DNA from 3 places in the Promicromonospora sp. NPDC090134 genome. Region 3 is predicted to be linked to each of the others. Evidence: riboswitches for the same ligand, from Rfam matches in the RefSeq annotation. Region 3 holds a riboswitch; each other region holds the start of a gene.
What was found. A riboswitch is a leader RNA that binds a small molecule or an ion and turns the genes downstream of it on or off. The one in region 3 is predicted to bind cyclic di-AMP.
Positions count from the first base shown of each region.

Region 1 (7,309 bases), on a different contig from region 3:
TTCACCTTGAGCTGGGCGCCCTCGGGACCCGGCCCGGCAGCCCCGGCCGGCCACGGCTCCGCGGAGGACGACCCGGAGGCCGCACCCCGGCCGGCCACGGCGAGCAGCCGCTCCAGCTCGGCCGGCGCGCACCCCGCGAGCACGTGCCCGGCGGTCACGCCCCTGGTGCGCCCGTCGGCGTCGGTCCAGGCCACCTCGGCCCCCACGGCCCCGGGGTCGACGGCGGTGACGGTCGCCGAGGTGACGATCGTGGCGCCGGCCGCCACCGCGGCGTCGCGCAAGGCGCCGGAGACGGCGCCCATGCCGCCCACCGGCACGTCCCAGTCCCCCGTCCCGTTGCCGATGACGTGGTACAGGAAGCAGCGGTTCTGCCGCAGGGACGGCTCGTCGACGTCGGCGAACGTGCCGATCAGGCCGTCGGTGGCAGCGACGCCCCGCACGACGTCGTCGGCGAAGGTGCGGCGTATTACCTCACCGAGGGGCTCCTCGAAGAGCGCGCGCCAGGCCTCCTCGCCCACGCCGTCGGCCACGAGGTGCCGCACGGCGGAGCGCGGGAGCAGGGGCTCGGTGAGCGTCGGGGCGAGGCGGCGGGCCACCTCGGCGGTCATCGCGTAGAACCGGCCCCACGCCTCGAAGTCGGCCTCGGAGCCGGTGAGGCGCCGGAACGAGGCGCGGGTGGCGGCGTCGTCCTGGGTGTCGACCAGCAGGCCGCCGTCGGCCACGGGGGTGTACGACGACCAGCGGCGCCGGACGAGACGGACCGGCAGGCCGAGCTCGTCGACGATCCGGCGCGGGAGGAGCGATACGAGGTAGGAGTAGCGCGACAGGCGGGCGTCCACACCGGGGAACGGCCGGGCCGAGACGGCGGCGCCGCCCACGTGGTCGGCGCGCTCCAGGACGAGGACCGAGCGCCCGCCGCGGGCCGCATAGGCCGCCGCGGTGAGGCCGTTGTGACCGCCGCCCACGACGACGACGTCGTACCGGGCGCGCAGGGGGTCGAGCAGGGAATCGGGCATGCACGCCATGGTGACACGCGGCACTCATTGCCAGGAACGTTCCATCACAAGACGGTATGTGACCCAATCGTGACATTTCCGCAACGGACGAGTACGGTCGATCTCGCCGCTCCAGCAACGGGGAGGTCCAGGCCCGGACGCCGAATCCTGTCACCGGTCCTGAGCAGCCAGAACGTGACAGGGGCGGGGGAACCAGGTAAGCCGGGCACGCGAGTGTCCTCGGGGTGAAGCCTCCTTGTGAGGCCGGGTGATCGCTCTCCCCATCCGAACCCGACAGCTCACCTCGTAGGCGTCCGAGGAGATCACTGGTGACCGTACTCACCGACCGCACCCACGACTGGGCGGACGACCAGGCAAACCGACCCAGCAACCGGGGGCGGCACCGCGCCGAGGGCCCCGCTCTCACCCCCTTCACCGCTCTGAGCCAGACAGCAGCCGAGAATGCCGCCCGTACCGGCGCCATCGCGGTCGTCACGTCCGGCATGCTCGCGTCGGTCTTCACCCAGACCGCCCACACCGCGCCTGCCGAGTCCCACACCCAGACCACGCTCGCCAACAAGACGTTCGACACCAAGACCCGTGCGGGTCTCGCCGAGAACCTCGTGACCAAGGTCGAGGTCGCCCGCGACGCCGACTTCCAGGCCGAGAAGGGTCGCGTCACCGTGACCCCGTACGCCGAGACCGAGGCCGGCATCGCCGAGGCCAAGGCGAAGGCTGAGGCGGAGGCTCGCGCCAAGGCCGAGGCGGAAGCCAAGGCGCAGGCAGAGGCGGAGGCGAAGGCCGCCGCCGAGGCCGCTGCGGCAGCCGCCGCCGAGGCCGAGGCCGCCGCGGCGGCAGCGTCCGAGTCCTCCGCGGACCTGGGGCAGCAGGCCGTCAACCTCGCCCTCGAGTACGTGGGCGTGCCCTACGTGTGGGGCGGAGCCTCCCCCAGCGGCTTCGACTGCTCCGGGCTCATCCAGTACGTCTACGCTCAGCTCGGGGTCAGCCTCCCGCACAGCTCGGCCTCGATGTCGACCGTCGGCTACCAGGTCTCCGCCGCGGAGGCCCAGCCGGGCGACATCGTCTGGACGTCCGGCCACGTCTCGCTCTACGCGGGCGACGGCATGGTCGTCGAGGCCCAGCAGGAGGGCGTTCCCGTGCACTACACGGAGATGTGGCAGACCAACCCGGTCTTCATCCGGGTGACGGGCTGACGCCTCCCGCATCACACGTCGGAGCGCCCGTCCGGCCGTCCCGAGGAACCTCCTCGGCGGGCCGGACGGGCGCTCTGCTTCGTGGCCCCGGTCGGGTAACGTCCCCGGCGTGAAGATCCTCGTACCGGACGTGCCCTTCGACCTCGACTTCCCGTCCCTGCTGCCCGACGGCGGAGCCTCCTTCGCGCCCGGCGGCACCGACACCGTCGCCACCTACGCGATGAACGAGCCGATCCCCGCCGAGCACACCGACGCCGAGCTGCTCGTCACCTGGTCCAGCCCGCCCAAGATCGTGGCCGACGCCGCCGAGCGGCTGACCGGCCTGCGCTGGGTGCAGACCCTGTCGGCGGGTCCGGACGTCGCGCTGCGCTCCGGGTTCGCCCCCGACGTCGTCATCTCCTCCGGGCAGTCCCTGCACGACGACACCGTGACCGAGCACGCGCTGGCCCTGATCCTGGCGTCGGTCCGCCGGATCGACGTGTCCCTGGCCGCGCAGCGGGAGCACCGCTGGGCCAAGGAGATCGCGTTCGCCCAGGCCGACGGCGTCACCGGCCTCGAGTACTCGCTCGACGGCGCGCGCGTGACGATCTGGGGCTTCGGGTCCATCGCCCTGCGCCTGGCGCCGCTGCTGACCGCGCTCGGCGCGCAGGTCACGGGCGTGGCCTCGCGGGCGGGCGAGCGCTCCGGCTACCCCGTGGTCGACGCCGGCGGCCTCGACGCGCTGCTGGCCGAGACCGACCTGCTCGTCTCGCTGCTGCCGGCCGTGCCCGCGACCCGGCACATCCTGGACGCCCGGCTGCTCGGCCTGCTGCCGCCGACCGCCCGCTTCGTCAACGTCGGCCGCGGCGCGACCGTGGACGAGGCCGCCCTGGAGGACGCCCTGCGCTCCGGCCGGCTCGCCGGCGCGGCGCTCGACGTCATGGAGACCGAGCCGCTGCCCGCCGACTCGCCGCTGTGGGACGTGCCGAACCTGATCCTCACGCCGCACGTCGCGGGCGGCCGGCCCCGCGGCGCGGCCCGGTTCCTGGCCGAACAGCTCACGGCCTGGCGCGCGGGCGACGCCCTCCGCAACGTAGCCACCCGCTGACCCACCTCCCGCCCTCGTCGAGTGCTGGGTATGGGTGGTTCCGGCCGCTCGGAAGCGACACGTACCCAGCACTCGACGGTGGGGCGAGGGGTGGAGCGAGGTCAGAGGCCGCGGGGCTTGGGCTGGCAGACCGGGCAGCTGAACGACGACCGGTTCATGAACGCGTCACGGCGCACCAGCGCACCGCAGCGACGGCACTCCTCGTTCTCCCGGCCGTAGACGGCGAGCGACCGGTCGAAGTACCCCGACTGGCCGTTGACGTTGACGTACAGCTCGTCGAAGCTCGTGCCGCCCTGCGCCAGCGCCTCGCGCATCACCTCGGCCGCCGAGTCCAGCACGCGGCGCACGTCGGCGGCCTTCAGCTTGTCCGTGGGCCGTGCCCAGTGCACCTGCGCCCGCCACAGCGCCTCGTCCGCATAGATGTTGCCCACGCCGGACACGACGGTCTGGTCCAGCAGGGCGCGCTTGACCTGCGTCCGACGACGGCGGACGCGGCTCACCAGCGCGTCCAGGTCCAGGTTCGGGTCGAGCAGGTCGCGCGCGATGTGCGCCACCGGCTCGGGCAGCACGGGCAGGTCGGAACCGTGTCCGGCGGGGACGCTCGCGCTCGTCCCGTCGGGCACCAGGTCCTGGACGCTCAGGTGCCCGAAGGTCCGCTGGTCCACGAAGTCGAGGTACCGCGCCCCGGAGGGGGCACCGTCCAGGTGCAGGCGGACCCGCAGGTGCGGGTGCTGCCAGTCGTCCGCCGGGTCTGCGGCGCCGGTCGGGGTCCGGGCAGCTTCCTCGTCCGGGGCGGCGCCGGGCGCGGCGGCCGGCGCAGCGCCGCGCACGAGGAGCTGGCCCGACATCCCGAGGTGCGCCAGCAGCGCGGCCGCCGGGACGACGTCGCCCACGGGGCTCGCAGGGCCCTCTGGCAGGAGCGGCAGCCAGAGGAACTTGCCGCGGCGCACCGCGGCCGCCAGGCGCCGTCCGGTGAGCTGGTCGCGGAAGGAGTCCGGGCCGCCGTCGTGCCTGCGGACGCTGTACTCGCGGGCGACCTCGACGTCGCGCACCACGGCGCCCACGACGAGCCGGTCGAGACCGTCCCGGACGGTCTCGACCTCGGGAAGCTCAGGCACCGGCGGCCGGCGCCTTGTGCAGCGGGAACTTCTCCAGCAGGGCCCGGTAGGTCTCCTCCGCGGCGCCCTGCTCGGCGTGCTTCTTCGCGGTGCCGGAACCGGACCCGTAGGTGACGCCGTCGATCACGACGGTCGAGTGGAAGACCCGCGCGTGCTCCGGCCCCTCGAACGTGGCGATGTAGTCCGGCGAACCCAGGCCGCGCTCGGCGGACGCCTCCTGGAGCGAGGTCTTCCAGTCCAGGCCCGCGCCCAGCCCGGCGGCGATGTCGAGCGTCGGGTCCACCAGCCGGTGCACGAGCTCGCGCGAGGTCTCCAGACCGTGCGACAGGTACGTGGCGCCGATCAGCGCCTCGACCGTGTCGGACAGGATCGAGTCCTTCTCGAAACCGCGCGTGCGGATCTCACCCTTGCCGAGCAGCACGTACTTGCCCAGCCCGAGGGTGCGCGCGATCGCGGCGAGCGCACGCTGCGACACCGTGGCCGCGCGCATGCGCGCCAGGTCGCCCTCCGACTGGTCCGGGTGGCGCCGGTACAGCGCCTCGGTGACCACCAGCCCCAGCACCGTGTCACCCAGGAACTCCAGGCGCTCGTTGGTGGGGATGCCCCCGGCCTCGTGCGCGAACGACCGGTGGGTCAGTGCCAGCACAAGAAGCTCGGGGTCCAGATGGACCCCGAGCTTCTCGAGCAGCGCGGTAGGTTCCGGCCTTGCCGGGGCCGTCCCGCCCTTGGCCACGTCAGCCCGCGTGAACGGTCTTCAGGGCGTCGCGGTAGGTGCGACCCTTGTAGGTACCGCACGTCGGGCACGCCGTGTGGGGCAGCTTGTTGCCCTGGCACTGCGGGCAGGTCGTGAGGGTCGCTGCGGTGGTCTTCCACTGCGAGCGACGCGCACGGGTGTTGCTGCGCGACATCTTGCGCTTCGGAACAGCCACGGCTAGCTCTCTTTCGTCTCGTCCGACACGCTCGTAGGTTCGAGCATGCTCTGTAGCGCCGACCAACGAGGGTCGACCACGTCATGGTGATGACCGGGGTCATCCGCCAGGCGCGCTCCGCACTCGGAGCACAGGCCCGGGCAGTCCTCCCGGCACAACGGTTGAAATGGTAGTGCAGTCACGACCGAATCCCGAAGCGAGGGCTCCAGGTCTGCCATGTCGTCCTCGTTCAGGACAGACTCTTCGTCCTCCACGTCGACGTCCCCCGCCTTGGCCGACGCAGCGGCCTTCTCGGGGTAGGCGAACAGCTCGGTGACGTCGACCGTGATCTCACGGGAGATGTCGTCGAGGCAGCGGCTGCACTCGCCCTTGACCGTGCCGCGGACGGTGCCGGAGACCAGCACGCCCTCCATCACGGACTCGAGCCTAAGGTCCAGCTCCAGGTCAGAGCCTTCCGGGATACCGATCACGGCGGTGCCGAGGTCCGACGGCGCCTGCACGGTCGCGCTGTGCGTACGCATCGTTCCGGCACGCCGAGAGAGCTCGTGCGTGTCGAGCACGAGCGGCGATTTCGGTTCGCGGGAGATAACAGGCTCCGATGAGGGCAGAACGAGGACAGCGTCCGGATGGACGATGAGGGGGGTGGACCGGCTCTCAGCCACGCAGAGGAGGCTGACGCCAGGGGCCAAAAAGCAATCCTACGACATGGAACGGGCGGCACGCGCGCCCGTGCGGAGTGACAGGGCTCACGAGCCCGCGGCGGGCTGCCCCAGCGCGGCCCGCAGGGCCTCCGTCACTCCCGCCGGGACCAGGTCGTCGACCGGTCCACCGTGCCGCACGATGTCCTTGACCAGCGACGAAGCGACGTGCGCGTACCGCTGGTCGCCCGGCAGGAAGATCGTCTCGACGCCCGACAGGTGCCGGTTCATGAGCGCCATCGGCTGCTCGGCGTCGAAGTCCGCGCCGCCGCGCAGGCCTTTGACGACGGCGACCGCGCCGATCTCCCGGCAGAAGTCCACGAGCAGCCCGGGCACGACGGCGACCCGCACCCGGGCCAGCTCCGGCTCGGCCCCGGCCGCGGACGCCAGGGCCGCGCGCACGAGCCCGGCGCGCGTCTCCAGGTCCAGCAGGCCGGACTTGCCGGGGTTCTTCGCGACGCCGACCACCACGTCGTCGAACATCGTGGTGGCGCGGCGGACCACGTCGAGGTGGCCGAGCGTGATGGGGTCGAACGACCCGGGGCAGACGACGATGGTCACGCGCCCACGCTATCCGACGGCGCGGGACCCTCGTCCTCGGGCGCGGTGCCTGACGGCTCCGCGTAGTGGACCGCCGTCTCGCCGTAGTCCTTGCGCGCGAACGGGGCCAGGCCGGCCGGCCAGGCCGGCTCCGGGGTGCGGGTCGACCGCTCGACGACCACGACGGCGCCGTCGGCGAGCACCCCCGGCGTCGCGAGGTGTGTCAGGACGACGGCGAGCTCGTCCTCGGCGAGGTCGTACGGCGGGTCGAGGAACACGAGGTCCAGCCCGCCGGCGGCGCCGACGAGGCCGGCGGCCGCGGCGCCGCCCGGGCCCGCCCCGCCGCCGGCCACCCGGCCCGCGAGCGCCGCCGCGTACCGCTCGGCGCTCTCCGTGGTGACGCGCACCCCGGCCAGGCCGAGGGTGGCGACGTTCTTGCGTGCGACGTCGGCCGCGGCACGCGCGCTGTCCACGAGGGTCACCGACACCGCGCCGCGGCTGGCGGCCTCCAGCCCGAGCGCGCCGGAGCCGGCGTAGAGGTCGAGCACGCGGGCGCCGTCGAGCACGTCGAGGTGCTCCAGCCGGGAGAAGATCGCCTCGCGGACACGGTCGCTGGTGGGGCGGGTGCCCTTCGCGGGCACCGCGATGGACCGCCCGCCCACCGACCCCGCAACGATCCTGGTCACGCCCCCGACCCTAACCCGCCCGCGTCAGGACCAGGGGGTGTC
Region 1 covers NZ_JBIVCZ010000007.1:169,831-177,139, reverse strand. The annotation lists gene ACIPN7_RS19680 (phytoene desaturase family protein) at 1-1,016, opposite strand, end outside; cyclic di-AMP (ydaO/yuaA leader) riboswitch at 1,145-1,324, shown strand; gene ACIPN7_RS19675 (C40 family peptidase) at 1,325-2,209, shown strand; gene ACIPN7_RS19670 (NAD(P)-dependent oxidoreductase) at 2,319-3,296, shown strand; gene mutM (bifunctional DNA-formamidopyrimidine glycosylase/DNA-(apurinic or apyrimidinic site) lyase) at 3,398-4,414, opposite strand; gene rnc (ribonuclease III) at 4,407-5,147, opposite strand; gene rpmF (50S ribosomal protein L32) at 5,149-5,343, opposite strand; gene ACIPN7_RS19650 (YceD family protein) at 5,346-5,903, opposite strand; gene coaD (pantetheine-phosphate adenylyltransferase) at 6,090-6,602, opposite strand; gene ACIPN7_RS19640 (RsmD family RNA methyltransferase) at 6,599-7,267, opposite strand; gene ACIPN7_RS19635 (endonuclease/exonuclease/phosphatase family protein) at 7,292-7,309, opposite strand, start outside.
Region 1: it holds a riboswitch for cyclic di-AMP, as region 3 does, so the genes downstream of both, ACIPN7_RS19675 (C40 family peptidase) here and ACIPN7_RS01595 (C40 family peptidase) in region 3, are expected to answer to the same signal.

Region 2 (7,309 bases), on a different contig from region 3:
ACGACGAAGCGCCCGACCCCGTGCGGGGGCGGGCGCTCCGAGGCCGGAACGACCGAGGTCAGCGCGCGCGGTTGGACTGCGCGAACTGTGCGCCGCTCGGCTGGAGCTCCTGCTGCACGCTCTCGAACCGCTGCCCCTGCTCGCTGTGCACCTTGAGCCGGTTCTCGAACTCGGCCTGCGTGCGCAGCTCGTCCTCGGTCGGCCACAGGCCGATCCCGAGGATGAGCAGGAACGTGACCACGCTGACCGCCATCACGAGCGGCACGAGCAGCTGCATCGTGGACGCGCCGGCGGGGACGGTGTCGACGGGGTTGACCACGGAGACGCCGGCCATGCCCGTGTAGTGCATGCCGGTCACCGCGATCCCCATCACCAGGGTGGCCACGATGGTCGCGAGCGTGCCGCGGATGTGGACCGTGCACCACAGCGCCGCGGTCGCCGCGACGATCGCGATGGCGACCGACGCGATGACGTAGACGGGGTTGTAGACGACCTGCGCGGACATCTCCATCGCTTCCATGCCCATGTAGTGCATGGCCGCGACGCCGGACCCGGCGAGCGCGCCGCCGACGAGCATCGCCGGCAGCTTGCGCTTGCCCAGCTCGGTGATGAACAGGCCGGCGCCGACCACGACGATCGCGATCGCCGCGCTGAGGAGGGTCTCCGGGATGTTGTACCGGATGGTCACGCCCGAGGCGGAGAAACCGAGCATGGCGACGAAGTGCATCACCCAGATCCCGGTACCGCCCAGGGCGATGGCGCCGAAGACGAGCCACGCCGCACGTGCGCCGCCCGAAGCCGCTCGGGCTCGGGACGTGCACGCAAGGCCCGTCGCTGCGCCGGTGCACGAGATCGCGTACGCCAGGATGGGCGTCACGATCCCGAAGGTGAAGTGGTCGATCACTGGCATCTTGTTGAACAGCCCCTCAGAATGGTTCCCTCTGTTGCGGAAACGTTACAGAGTCCCTGTGTACCGGACAATAGGCAGAACTCCCCGTCGAAGGGGTATTGCGGACGTGATCAGGCTGGTCAGAAGCGTTCGACGAGATAGTCGACGCACGCGGTGAGCGCGGCGACGTCGTCGGGCTCGACGGCGGGGTACATGCCGACGCGGAGCTGGTTGCGCCCGAGCTTCCGGTAGGCGAACACGTCCTGGACGCCGTTGGCACGTAGCTCGGAGAGTACCCGTCCGGCGTCGATCTCGTCGGCCAGGTCGATGGTGCCGACCACCGTGGACCGCTCCTCCGGACGCCGCACGAACGGCGTCGCCCACGGGCGGGCGTCGGCCCAGGAGTAGAGGGTCTCGGCCGACGTCGCGCACCGCTCGGCCGACCACTTCAGGCCGCCCTGCTCCAGGAGCCACTCCACCTGGTCGGCCAGGAGCAGCAGCGTCGCGATGGCCGGCGTGTTCAGGGTCTGGTCCAGGCGCGAGTTCTGGATCGCGGTGGTAAGGGACAGGAACTCCGGCACCCAGCGGCCCGAGGCCTCGATCCGCGCGGCGCGCTCGACGGCCGCGGGGGAGAGGACCGCCAGCCACAGGCCGCCGTCGGCCGCGAACACCTTCTGCGGGGCGAAGTAGTAGGCATCGGTCTGGCGCAGGTCGACCGGCAGCGCGCCGGCGCCGGACGTCCCGTCGGTGAGCACGACGGCGCCGTCCGGCCCGGACGGGCGCAGCACCGGGGCCATCGCCCCCGTGGAGGTCTCGTTGTGCGGGGTGGCGTAGGTGTCGACGTCGTCGGCGGGCTCGAGGTGGGCGACCGTGCCCGGCTCCGCCTCGATCACCTGGGACGGCTCGAGGAAGGGTGCCCGCGACGTGGCGGTGGCGAACTTGGCGCCGAACTCGCCGAAGGACGCGTGCTGCGCCTTGCGCTCCACGAGGCACAGCGTGGCAACGTCCCAGAAGGCGGTGGAGCCGCCGTTGCCGAGGGCCACCTCGTACCCGTCGGGCGCGCCGAGCAGCTCCGTGACACCCTCGCGAATGCGGCGGACCACGTCCTTGACGGGCGCCTGGCGGTGCGAGGTACCGAGCACGTGGGCGTTCGCCACGAGATGATCGACCTGTCCCGGGCGCACCTTGGAGGGGCCTGAGCCGAAACGGCCGTCGGTGGGCAACAGGTGTGTCGGGATTGTCAGTGGCACAGAACTAGACTAGAACCTGGGCCGACGCCCGGGGCGCCGAGCCCAGGGCGACTGGACGGCTGCGCGCATGACGGGAGCTGACGTGACGGATCTGATCGACACCACCGAGATGTACCTCAAGACGATCTACGAGCTCGACGAGGAGGGCATCACCCCCCTGCGCGCGCGCATCGCGGAGCGCCTGGGGCACTCCGGACCGACGGTGTCGCAGACGGTCGCGCGCATGGAGCGCGACGGGCTCGTGATCGTGACCGGGGACCGCCACCTGGAGCTCACCGAGCTCGGGCACGACAAGGCGATGCGCGTCATGCGCAAGCACCGCCTCGCGGAGCGCCTGCTGACGGACGTGATCAAGCTCGACTGGGAGCACGTCCACGTCGAGGCCTGCCGCTGGGAGCACGTGATGAGCGACCTCGTGGAGAAGCGCCTCGTCGGCCTGCTCGACCACCCGCACCACGACCCGTACGGCAACCCGATCCCCGGCCTCTCGGAGCTCGGCGAGGCCTACACGGACGTGCCCTTCCTCAGCGGTGTGATCTCGCTGCCCTCCGCGTTCGAGGCGGCGGCCAAGAAGGGCGTGAAGGGCGAGCCGCTCGCGGCGTCCCTCACCCGGATCGCGGAGCCGCTGCAGACGGACGTCGAGCTGCTGGCCCGCCTGTCCGACGCCGGCCTCGTGCCCGGCTCGCGGATCACGGCCGAGCTCAGCGACGGGACCTACACGGTGACCGTCGACGGCGCCGGGACCGCGCTGGAGCTCGGCGAGGACCTGGCGCGCCACCTCTTCGTCGCGACCGCCTGAGGGTGTCCCAAACCATCCGCTTTGTCGGAAAGGTGAGGCCACGTTCCCGACACGCCATGACATTCGTTGCCGGAACGTGACATCGGGGGTGACGTCGGGTACGTTCGGACCGCTCCCGCGGAGTTTATTCCGAGGGAGTCTCCGGACGGACGCCGAACTCTGTCACCGGCCGGGGCCCCAAGACGACCGCATGACAGAGGCGGGGGACCCACCATCGGGCGCCAGGGTGCGTCCTCGGGGTGAAGCCGGGTAATCCTTCGGGAGTGCACGGCCGGGTGATTTCTCCCACCCGAACCCGACAGCTGACCTCGAAGGCGTACAAGGAGAGGTAATACGTGACCGCACGTACCACCCGCGCACGCCATCGTGCTGCGCGACGCCCCGTGACTCCGCTCACCGAGCTTGCTCAGAACGCCGCCGTCGGTCGTCGTACCGCGGTTGCCGCCGCAGGTGGCGCGCTCCTGGTCTCCACGTTCGGTGGCGCGATGGCAGCGCAGGCCGCTCCGATGGAGACCGGCCACGCCAAGATGAACTCGGTGGACCTCAACGCGCTGACGTCCCAGGCCCGTGAGTCCCTGTCGAACGCCCCTGTAGTGACCGTCGCGCCCGACGCCGAGCTGAGCGTCGAGAAGTCCGCCGTCTCGGTGGTCTCGGCCGCCGACAACGAGGACTACCAGGCCGAGCTGGCCGCCCAGGAAGCCGAGGAGGCCGCTGAGGCCGCCGCCGCCGAGGCAGCAGAGGCCGCGGCCACCGCCGTGTCGACCGCTTCCTCGTCCGTCGACATCCCCGCGTCGGCGATCGGCAACTCCGTGATCTCCATCGCCAGCCGCTACATCGGCGTCCCGTACGTCTCCGGTGGCTCCAGCCCGAGCGGCTTCGACTGCTCGGGCTTTACTTCTTACGTGTACGCGCAGCTCGGCATCTCGCTGCCGCACTCCTCGTCGGCGCAGGCCGGCTACGGCACCCAGGTGCCGGCGTCGCAGGCCCAGCCGGGCGACCTGATGTGGACCCCCGGTCACGTCTCGATCTACGCCGGTGGCAACACCATGATCGACGCGTCGAAGCCGGGCACCGTGGTCGACTTCCGCACCATCTGGCAGTCGAACCCCACGTTCATCCGCCTGGGCTGATCGCAGCCACGCAGTACCGCAGCAGAGCGCCTGTCCGGTAGTTCGGGGCAGGCGCTCTGCTTTGCCATTTTTCTGCCGTCTTTTTGCCTCCGGATACCCACGACGGGCGCCCCGCCGGTAGCGTTGGAGGGCAAAGATGCACTGCTGAGGAAAGGACTGGCGATGACACGATCCGAGGTCGTACTGGTCGGGGTGGACGGATCGGCCGCGAGTCTGCACGCGCTGGACTGGGCTACCGCCTACGCGCACCGCGTGGGCTGGGCGCTGCACATCGTGTGCAGCTACTCACTGCCGTCGTTCACCGCCGCGTCGCTCGACGGCGGGTACGCCGCCCTGGACGACACCACGATCCAGGAGGGCGCCAAGGCCGTCCTGGTCGAGGCGGAGAACCGCGTGGCCGACGCCGGGGTGCGCGCCACGACGGAGGTCGCGACCGGTGACGCCGCGGGTGTGCTCGTGGAGCTGTCCGCCGACTACGGGCTCGCCGTGGTCGGGACCCGGGGCCGGGGCGGGTTCACGGAGCGGCTGCTGGGCACGGTGTCGTCCGCGCTCCCCGCGCACGCGAAGTGCCCGGTGGTGGTGGTGCCGCTGCGCGCCGAGACCAACCGTGGCGTCTCCTGGACGCCGCCGGACCTCGGGGCGGACGAGCCCGCCGCTGCGCCGGTCGTCCCGGACGTCGAGCCGGGCGGGGTCGCCGAGATCCGGGAGGTGCGCCGCATCGTCGTCGGCGTGGACGGGTCGCCGCAGGCCGAGCGGGCGCTGCAGCACGCGATCGCGCAGGCCAACGCGTGGGGCGCGGAGCTCACCGCCGTCACGGGCGTGCCCGTGGGCAACGCCGGGATGCTGGCGTGGCTGCCGTCCTCGATCGACCGGGAGCAGGTGCTGGCCGACATCGGGGCCGGCATGGACGTGCTGGTCGACCGGTACGAGGCCCAGAACCCGGGGCTGCGGATCCGGCGGATCGTGCTCGACGGCACGGGCGCCGAGCTGCTGACGGAGTTCTCGACGGCGTCGGACCTCGTGGTCGTCGGCTCGCGCGGTCGCGGCGGCTTCCGGGGGCTGCTGCTGGGCTCGACCAGCCAGGCCGTGCTGCACCACGCGGCGTGTCCGGTGCTCGTGGTGAACAAGCACTGCCCGGAGTGATCGCGCGGTTCCGGAACGTGTCAGACCCTCAGGTCACCCGGGTGACCTGAGGGTCTGACACGTCGGCGAGTCGGTCGGTCAGGCCTGAGCGGTCTCGGCGGCCGCGAGGAGCACGCAGGTCGCGACGCCGTCCATCGCCGTCCGGACCTCGTCCAGCGGGGGCATCGACGGCGCGAGGCGCACGTTCTTGTCCTGCGGGTCCTTGCCGTACGGGTGGGTGGCGCCGGCCGGGGTCAGGGCGATCCCGGCCTCCTTGGCGAGCTGGACCACGCGGGCCGCCGTGCCCGGCGCGACGTCGAGCGACACGAAGTAGCCGCCCTTGGGCTCGGTCCACGACGCGATGCCGTAGCCGCCCAGCCGCTCGGTCAGGATCTCGACCACCGCCTCGAACTTCGGCGCCAGGATCGCGCGGTGCTTGCGCATGTGCTCGCGCACGCCGTCGGCCGAGCCGAAGAACATCGCGTGCCGCAGGTGGTTGATCTTGTCGGGGCCGATGGAGGCGACCGACAGGTGCTTCTTGAACCAGGCGATGTTGGCCGGCGAGCTGCCCAGGAACGCGACGCCCGCGCCGGCGAACGTGATCTTGGACGTGGAGGCGAACAGCAGCACGCGGTCCGGGTGGCCGGCCTCTGCGGCCAGCGCGATGGCGTTCGGGCTGGTCACCTCGTCGTCGGTGAGGTGGTGCACCGCATAGGCGTTGTCCCACAGGATCCGGAAGTCCGGCGCGGCCGCGGGCATCGAGACCAGCGCGCGGGCAACCTCGGCGCTGATGACCGCGCCGTCCGGGTTGGAGTAGGTGGGGACCACCCACATGCCCTTGATGGTGGGGTCCGCGGCGACGAGCGCGGCCACGGCCTCGGCGTCGGGGCCGTCCGCCGTCATCGGGACGGGGATCATCTCGATGCCGAAGGCCTCGCAGATCGTGAAGTGCCGGTCGTAGCCCGGCACCGGGCAGATCCAGCGCACCTTCTCCTCGCGCGACCACGGCTTCGGCGAGTCGGGGAAGCCGAACAGCTCGGCGAACGCGACGACGTCGTGCATGGTGGTGAGCGAGGCGTTCCCGCCCGCCAGGAGCTGCTCCACGGGCACGTCGAGGAGCTCGGCGAAGATGCGGCGGATCGTGATGCCGCCGTCCAGGCCGCCGTAGTTGCGCGTGTCCGTGCCGGACTCGTCGGCGTGCACGCCGACGCCGGGCAGGGCCAGCATGGGCTCGGCGAGATCGAGCTGTTCGGCCGACGGCTTGCCGCGCGTGAGATCCAGCTTCAGGCCCTTGGCCTGAAGGTCGGCGTAGGCCTGCTGGAGCTCCGCGAGTGCGGGCAGTGTTGCGGTGTTGTGGGACGACGTCGTAGTGGTCACCCCCGGGAGCCTACGCTCAGCCGGCGGCCGGTGACAGTTTGGACCGGCGTCGCTTCCGCGGCGGGGTCGGCTTGTCGTCCGGGATGTCTGCCGTGTCCGTGGACGGGGTGGTTTCGACGGCGGTCTCGGTCTGCTCGGTCGCGTCCTCGTCGATGTCGGACGGTGGCTCGGTGGCCGGCTTCTCGGCCGCTGCCGGTGCCTCAGTGGCAGGCTCCTCGGCCGTCGCGGGCTCCTCCGCGTCCTGGGCCGGATCCTCCGCCTGGGCCTCGCCGTCCGAGCCGTCGTCGTCGGAACCCTCGTCGGGGCCACCCCCGGGGCCGCCGTCGCGCAGCGCCACCAGGGACTCCTCGAGGATGTCCAGCGCCATCTCCAGCTCGGGCTGCACGATCGACAGCGGCGGTGACAGGCGGATCGTCTCGTCGTGCGTGTCCTTCGCGAGGACGCCGCGCTCCAGCAGGGCCTCGCACAGCTCGCGGCCCGTGCCGAGCGCCGGGTCCACGTCGATCCCCGCCCAGAGCCCCACGCAGCGTGCCCCGGTCAGCAGGCCCTGGTCCACGAGCGCGTCGAGCCGCTCCTTGAGCACGCGACCCGACGCCGCCGCGCGCGCCTGGTACTGCCCCGTCGCGAGCAGGTCGAGGGCCGCGACACCGACCGCGCACGCCAGCGGGTTGCCGCCGAACGTCGAGCCGTGCGTGCCCGGCGTCAGCACGCCCAGGATCTCCGGCTTGCCGACCACGGCGGA
Region 2 covers NZ_JBIVCZ010000005.1:148,964-156,272, forward strand. The annotation lists gene ACIPN7_RS15365 (MHYT domain-containing protein) at 59-910, opposite strand; gene serC (phosphoserine transaminase) at 1,030-2,139, opposite strand; gene ACIPN7_RS15375 (iron dependent repressor, metal binding and dimerization domain protein) at 2,222-2,938, shown strand; cyclic di-AMP (ydaO/yuaA leader) riboswitch at 3,079-3,271, shown strand; gene ACIPN7_RS15380 (C40 family peptidase) at 3,274-4,068, shown strand; gene ACIPN7_RS15385 (universal stress protein) at 4,231-5,211, shown strand; gene ACIPN7_RS15390 (aminotransferase class I/II-fold pyridoxal phosphate-dependent enzyme) at 5,290-6,567, opposite strand; gene rocD (ornithine--oxo-acid transaminase) at 6,584-7,309, opposite strand, start outside.
Region 2: it holds a riboswitch for cyclic di-AMP, as region 3 does, so the genes downstream of both, ACIPN7_RS15380 (C40 family peptidase) here and ACIPN7_RS01595 (C40 family peptidase) in region 3, are expected to answer to the same signal.

Region 3 (7,309 bases):
CGAGCTGCCCCACCTGGAGGGGGACCGCCTGGCCCCGGGCGACGTCTCGCCGCTGGCCGCCGCCCGCGACTGGGTGGAGACCACGTGCCCGCGCTGCGGCGGCCCGGCGGAGCGGGACACGGACACGATGGACACCTTCGTGGACTCGTCCTGGTACTTCCTGCGCTACCTGTCGCCCGGGTACGACGGCGGGCCGTTCCGACCCGAGGACGCCGCCCGGTGGATGCCCGCGGCGCTGTACGTGGGCGGCGTCGAGCACGCGACGATGCACCTGCTGTACGCGCGGTTCGTCACCAAGGTGCTGTACGACATGGGCCTGGTGCCCTCGCCCGAGCCGTATGCCCGCCTGATGAACCAGGGGCAGGTGGTCAACCACGGCCGCGCGATGAGCAAGTCGCTGGGCAACGGCGTGGACCTGGCCGCGGAGCTGGACCGGCACGGGGTCGACGCCGTCCGGCTGGCGATGCTGTTCTCCGGACCGCCGGAGGACGACGTCGACTGGGCGGACGTCTCACCCGAGGCGATGCGCAAGTTCCTGGCCCGCGTGCTGCGGCTGGTCCCGGCGGGGTCCTACCCGGGCGGGCCGGGGGCGCGCGCGTCCGACGCCCTGCGCCGCACGGTGCACCGGACCGTGCACGACGTCGACGGCCTGGTCGAGGCGGGGCGGTTCAACGTCGCGATCGCGCGGCTGATGGAGCTGGTGGGTGCGGTGCGGCGGGCGTCGTCGGACGGCGGGGCGGACGACGGTGCGGAGGCCTACCGCGAGGCTGTCAGCGCCGTCGCGGTGCTGCTGGGCCTGTTCGCGCCGTTCACCGCCCAGGAGCTGTGGGAACGGCTGGGGCGCACGACACCGGTCGCGGCGCAGCCGTGGCCCGAGGTGGACCCGGCGTATCTGGTGACGGCCGAGGCCGAGGCCGTGGTCCAGGTGGACGGCCGGGTGCGGGACCGGATGCCGGTCCCGGCGGACGTCGCCCCGGCCGAGCTGGAGCGGGCCGCCCTGGCGCGACCGGCGGTCACGCGCGCCGTGGGCGGCCGGCCGGTGCGGCGGGTCGTGGTCCGCCCGCCGAACCTGGTCAACGTCGTGACCGGGCCCGACGTGCCGTCTGACGTGGCGCCCGGTTAGGCGGCCGCGCCGTCCTTCTCGTCGAGCTTCGCGCGCAGGGCGCGGAGCTCGGCGAGGATCTCGCGGTTCTGCTCGGCCAGGGCGTCGAGCCGCTCGTCCTTCTGCTCGTCGTCCTTCCGCTCCTCCTCGGAGATCTCCTCCATGCCGTTGACGATGACGGCGATGAACAGGTTCAGCACCGCGAAGCTGACCACCAGGATGTAGAGCACGAAGAAGATCCACGCGGCGGGATGGGTCTCCATCACCGCGCGTGCGATGTCGGGCCAGGCCTCGCCCGTCATGGCCTGGAAGAGCGTGAACAGGGACGTCCAGAGGCTGCCGAAGTACTCCGGGGTCGTCTTGCCGAACAGGCCGGTCGCGATGACCGCCGACACGTACATGACCAGCACCAGCAGCGCGCCCACCGCGCCCATCCCCGGCACGGCCCGCAGCAGCCCGTCGACGACGCGGCGCAGCGCGGGAACCGCCGAGATGACGCGCAGCACCCGCAGCACCCGCAGGGCACGCAGGGCGGACAGCGACTCGGTGACCGGGAGCACGGCGACGCCCACCACGAGCAGGTCGAACACGTTCCACGGGTCGCGGAAGAAGCGCCAGCCGTAGGCGACCAGGCGCAGGAGCAGCTCCAGCACGAAGAAGCCGAGCATGACGTGGTCGATGGTGCGCAGGACCACGAGGGCCTGGCCGCCCACCATCATCTCCGCGCCCAGCACCAGCGCGTTCGCCAGGATCACCCCGAGCACGAGGTTGGTGACCCACCTCTGGTCGAGAAAGGCACGCAGTCGCTCTCGTCCGGTCCGCGGTACGACCGGTGTGCCGATCTCCTGGTTCATCGGGTGTCTCCTCCACTTTCCCGTGCCCGGAGCCCACGCTCCGGCCGTGCCTCAGGGCCCCTTGCCCGGGCGAACCTTAGCGCGGCGGTGTACCCCGACTTGTCTGGGCGCAATGTCCCGATATGGGCCTGATCGGCGGGTCCGGTGGCAAGTGAACCAAATCAGTGCTTGAGTAGAGCACAAGCAAGCAACACGACTGGAGGAAAATGCCATGGGCTTCTGGGCCTTTCTCATCCTCGGACTGATCGCCGGTGTCATCGCTCGCATCGTCATCCCGGGCAAGCAGCCGGGCGGTTTCTGGGTCACCTTGCTTCTCGGAGTGCTCGGCGCCATGCTCGGCGGCTGGCTGGGCGGCCTCATCTTCGACATCAGCTTCAGCGAGTTCTGGTCCTGGTCGACGTGGCTCTTCGCGGTGATCGGCGCGGTCATCGTGATCCTGATCGCCCAGGCGATCTTCGGCCGGCGCAAGACCGCCTGACCACTGTGGCCCGCGGCCGCACCGTCCTCGTCGTCGTCCTGACGTCGCTGGTCGGGGCGGCCGCGGTCGCATGTTCGGGTGCGCCCACGCCGTCGTCCACGCTGGGGCCCGTGCCCGACGACATCGCCGACCACCTCAGCGTCCAGGTGGACCAGGGGCGCACGCAGTACGCCGCCCGCGAGATCGTCCTTGCGGTCACCAACGACTCGGACGAGACGATGACACTGGTGTCGGGGGCCCTGGACGCGGACGGCTTCGGGCCGTCCCGCCCCACCAAGGAGAACCGCACCCCGGCGCTGCGGCCCGGCACCACGCGGGACGTCTACGTCGAGCTCGGCGAGGCGGAGTGCGCGGGCTTCCCGGCGGGTCCGGAGGAGCCGGTGCCGGACGCCGCGCCGTCGGCCACGATCACGCTGGCCCTGGGCGAGTTCGACGACCTGGGTCCGGCCTCCGACGTCGTCGTCGCGGAGGTGGGCGATCCCGGCGGGCATCTGGCGCGGAACCACGCGGTGGACTGCGCCACCGCCGCGGTCGCGTCGGGCGCGAGCCTCGCCGTCGACGCGGACATCCCCGTCGCGACGCGCGGCGGGGAGCTCACCGCCCTGGTCACGCTGCGGATCGACCCGGTGGACGGCGGGCCTGAGGTCACGATCGACCGGATCGCCGGGACCACGATCATGAACAATCCCGGCCCGGACGGCGAGGACTCCGGCTGGACCGGCTCCGCGCTCGACGGGCAGCGTTCCGGCAGCGTCACCCTGCCCGTGGTGCCCGCCCGCTGCGACGCCCACGCCGTGGGTGAGGACAAGCGCGGCACGTTCCTGCCCGTGACGGCGAGCGTCGACGGGGTGGTGCAGCACGTCGTCTACGTGCCCATGCCGGACTCGGCGCGCGCCGACCTGTTCGCCTTCATCGCGGACAGCTGCGACTGGCCCGGGTAGAGCGCTCCTCGGCGAGACGCGCAGGGCACGCGAAAGGCGTCACCTCCGCCGTCGGGCCGGGGCCCGACGGCGGAGGCGACGCCTCGCGAGACTCTGGTGCGGCAGCTCAGGCTCTGTTCTTCTCGTCTGAGCCTGCGGCTCAGACGACCCGGATGAAGGTCGGGCTGTTCTGCCACATCTCGGTGTAGCGCACCGGCATGCCGGCCGCCCAGGCCTCGATGATCATGCCGTTGCCCGCGTAGAGGGCCACGTGGCCGGGCGTCCAGACGATGTCGCCCGGCTCGGGGTACGTGACCTGGTAGCCGGAGCCGAGGAGCGCGCTCGACGAGTGCGGCAGGGAGATCCCGAGCTGCGCGTACGTGTACTGGATCAGGCCGGAGCAGTCCATGCCCTCGGCCGGCGAGGCGCCGCCCAGCACGTACGTGATGCCAAGGTAGTTGAAGGCGATGTTGACGGCCTGCTGGCCGACCGGCACCGGGTCCGGCGCGTCGACCGAGACGACGGCGGGGCCCTCGCCCTTCTCGCCGTCGGCGCCCGTGGAGGCGCCCAGGGCTTCCATCTCGATCGGCATCTTCGCGTCGGCCGGGACGGTCACGGTGGGGGCGGCGGCGACGGACTGCTTGGCCACCGCGGTGAGGGAGTTGAGGTCGACCGAGTTGAGCTTCGCGGTCTTGACGTCGGTCTTCAGGTCCATCGCCGGGGCCGCGTGGGCCGTCGTCGCGATGGTGGAGATCAGGACGCCACCGGCGGCTGCGGCGAGCGCGCCGCGGCGGGCAACTGTGCCGGCGTTCTCGGTGGCGGTACGGGCGAGGATGGTCAGCGGTGTCTGGGCCGGGCGGCTGTCACGATGCCGTCCGCGAAGGGAGTTCGTCACCTAATGTCTCCTGTACCGCCTGCGAGGTCAGCTGTCGGGTTCGGGTAGGAGTACAACCCGGCCGCACGGCTACTGGGGGGTTTCCGTCCGGCTTCACCCCGAGGACGACGATCCTGCTGTCGCCCGGGAATGGGTCCCCCGCTCCTGTCTTGAACGTCTGGTCACGAACCGGTGACAGGACTCGGCGTCCGGCTCGCGACTCCACCGTGCGGTGGAGCAGAAGTCAAAGTACACACGTTCACGGAAAAAGTCACGATCGGGTTACGCATTACGGTCTGACCCAACGAAGGCGCAGATTTGCGTCGTTCCGGGCTTCAGGGGTTATGACCGACATCACACATCCGCTAGCGTTCGGCGGCATGGGCGAATCGCACTCCCGTATCTCCGCCTGGTGGGTGTTTCCCATCAGTGCGATCGTCTGGTGGATCTGTGGGTTCCTGCCCTGGCTCGCGCAGCTGTCGTACCAGGTCACCGGCGTCGCGCAGGCTTCTGGCGCCGCCGCGGCGGGCATCCTTCCGCTTCCCTTCACGGCCGACGGCGCGGTGGTCGGCCTCGTCGTGATGGCGCTGCTCGGCGGCATGCTCGCCGGGGCCACCGCCCGCCTGGCCGGCTCGGCCGTGGCGGGCGCCGGCGCCGCGATCTCCGGCACCCTGCTCGCGATCGCCGGAGCCGGCGGTGCCTCCTGGTGGCTCGCGGCCCGCGAGACCGTCCCCGGTGACGCCATGCCGCTCGGCATGCTCGTGGTCACCTGTGCGGCCGGGGTCGTCGGCCTCGGGGCCGGGCTGCTGGCGGGCCTCGGGCCGGCGGCGCTGCGCGGTGTCGCCCTCGCCCTGCCGGTGGTGCTTGTCGACGGCTGGTTCTGGGGCTTCGTGCCCGGCAACGAGGTGTCCCCGACCGGCACGTGGTGGGTGTTCGCCGTGGCCCTCGGCATCGCGTTCGGCCTCACCGTGGACAGCAGGCCGATCGAGCTGCTCGGCTGGCTGCCCGCCGCCGGCGCCGTGTGGGTGCTCCAGGCAGCCGGACCCGCCCTCCTCGCGGTGCAGGAGAACATCTGGCCGGGCTCGGCGCTCACCGAGGACCCGCTGTCCGCCGTGGCCATCGCCGCGGGCAAGATCGCCTCCGCCGCGATCGTGGCCGACGGGCACCAGCTCGGTGCCTGGGTGGTCGCCATGCTGCTCGGCGCGGCCGTCGCGGCGCTCCGGCTGTCCCGGGAGGCCGGGGACGAGAGCGAGCTCTCCGAGGCATGGGCCTGACAGGTCGCGCCCTTACTGATTGCGATTGGGTAAATTTCACCCCCTGCCGGGCGTGAGACCTGTTCGGCGCCGACCCGGTCGCCCTAGGTTTGCCCCAGTTCAGGGGTAATCAGCCCCTGTGCGAACAATGGGGGCATATATGAACAGGAAGTCACTCGTCGGCGCCGCCACCTCCGCGGCGCTCGTCGTGGCGGCGCTGATCGCGGTCGCGCCGGGCGCGCAGGCCGCGACCAGCGATCCCCTCCGGGACAGGCAGTGGGGCCTGGACCAGATCAACGCCGAGGCGGCCTGGGCGGCCAGCACCGGTGACGGCGTGGTGGTGGCCGTGGTCGACACAGGAGTCGACTTCGACCAGCCCGACCTGGCGGGGCAGCTCCTGCCGGGTGCCACCTTCACGGGCTGCGCGGACGTCCGCCCGTGCGGCGAAGGGGACTTCAGGGGCCCCGACGGCACCAACGACGGCGACGAGCACGGGACGCACGTGGCAGGCATCGTCGCCGCCGCGACGGGCAACGGCATCGGCGTCGCAGGCGTGGCGCCGGACGCCAAGATCCTCCCGGTCAAGGTGCTCGAGGCCGGGTCGGGTTCGTCGCAGGACATCGCGGACGGCATCCGCTGGGCGGCCGACCACGGTGCCGACGTCATCAACCTCTCCCTGGGCTCCGGCCTGGGCGGGCAGCTGCTGACGATCATCGGCGTCGACACCCTGATGCGGGACGCCATCGGCTACGCACGCGAGCGCGGTGTGCTCACGGTGGCGGCGGCCGGCAACTCGTCGACCCCGCTCTGCAGCGACCCGGCGTTCACCAGCGTCGCGATCTGCGTCGGGGCCACCGACTCGGCCGGCCTCCACTCCTACTACTCCGAGCTGCCGGTCAAGCTGGACCTGAAGAGCGTCTCGGCGCCCGGCGGGTCGGGCGGGCTGACCGGCTGCGACGGCGACGTCTGGTCGACGGTCCCCGTGGGCACGGGCTCCGACACCTGTGCGGGCGGCAGCTACGACTCCTACGCGGGCACGTCGATGGCGACGCCGCACGTGGCCGGGGTCGCGGCGCTCCTGTTCGCGCAGGGGCGCCCGGTCGACGACGTGGAGCGCGCGATCCTCCACACGGCTCACGACCCGCTGCTGGGTCTCACGGGGCTGTGGACGCCGCTGTACGGGTTCGGTGTCGTCGACGCGGCCGCGGCGGTCGCGTACTGACGCCGGGGCAAGCCTGGCGCGCAGGAGCACCGCGGCCCACGCCGCGGTGCTCCTGCGCTCTGGTTGTCGGTGCGTTCTCGGTGCGGCTCAGTACGGGCGGATGTAGACCGCGTAGTCCTGCCACTGCTCGGTGTAGCGCACAGGACTGCCGTAGTTGGCGGCCTCGACCACCATGCCGTCGCCGGCGTAGAGGGACACGTGCCCCTGGGTCCACACGATGTCGCCCGGGATCGGTGACGACACCTGGTACCCGGTGGCCACCATCGACGACGACGAGTGCGGCAGCTCGACCCCGAGCTGCGCGTACACGTACTTGACCAGGCCCGAGCAGTCGAAGCCCGTGGCGGGCGAGCTGCCGCCGTACGCGTAGGCGATGCCGATGTACTGCATCGCGATCGAGACGGCCTGGGCTCCGATGGAACCGTCGGACGCGTAGTCCGGGGTGGCCGGCTCGGTTTCGGCGGCCGCGGTCGTCGCGGCCACCTGCTCTGTGGTGGTCTCCACGACTGGCTCTGGTTCGGGCTCGGGAGCGGGGGTGACCTTGACGGCCTTGCTCTCGATGTTGAGCCGTGCGTCGTTCGCGACCTGCACCGCCGGTGCTGTCGC
Region 3 covers NZ_JBIVCZ010000001.1:358,469-365,777, forward strand. The annotation lists gene ACIPN7_RS01575 (class I tRNA ligase family protein) at 1-1,123, shown strand, start outside; gene ACIPN7_RS01580 (ion transporter) at 1,120-1,956, opposite strand; gene ACIPN7_RS01585 (GlsB/YeaQ/YmgE family stress response membrane protein) at 2,168-2,434, shown strand; gene ACIPN7_RS01590 (hypothetical protein) at 2,440-3,375, shown strand; gene ACIPN7_RS01595 (C40 family peptidase) at 3,515-4,249, opposite strand; cyclic di-AMP (ydaO/yuaA leader) riboswitch at 4,251-4,446, opposite strand; gene ACIPN7_RS01600 (hypothetical protein) at 4,609-5,502, shown strand; gene ACIPN7_RS01605 (S8 family serine peptidase) at 5,642-6,703, shown strand; gene ACIPN7_RS01610 (C40 family peptidase) at 6,791-7,294, opposite strand.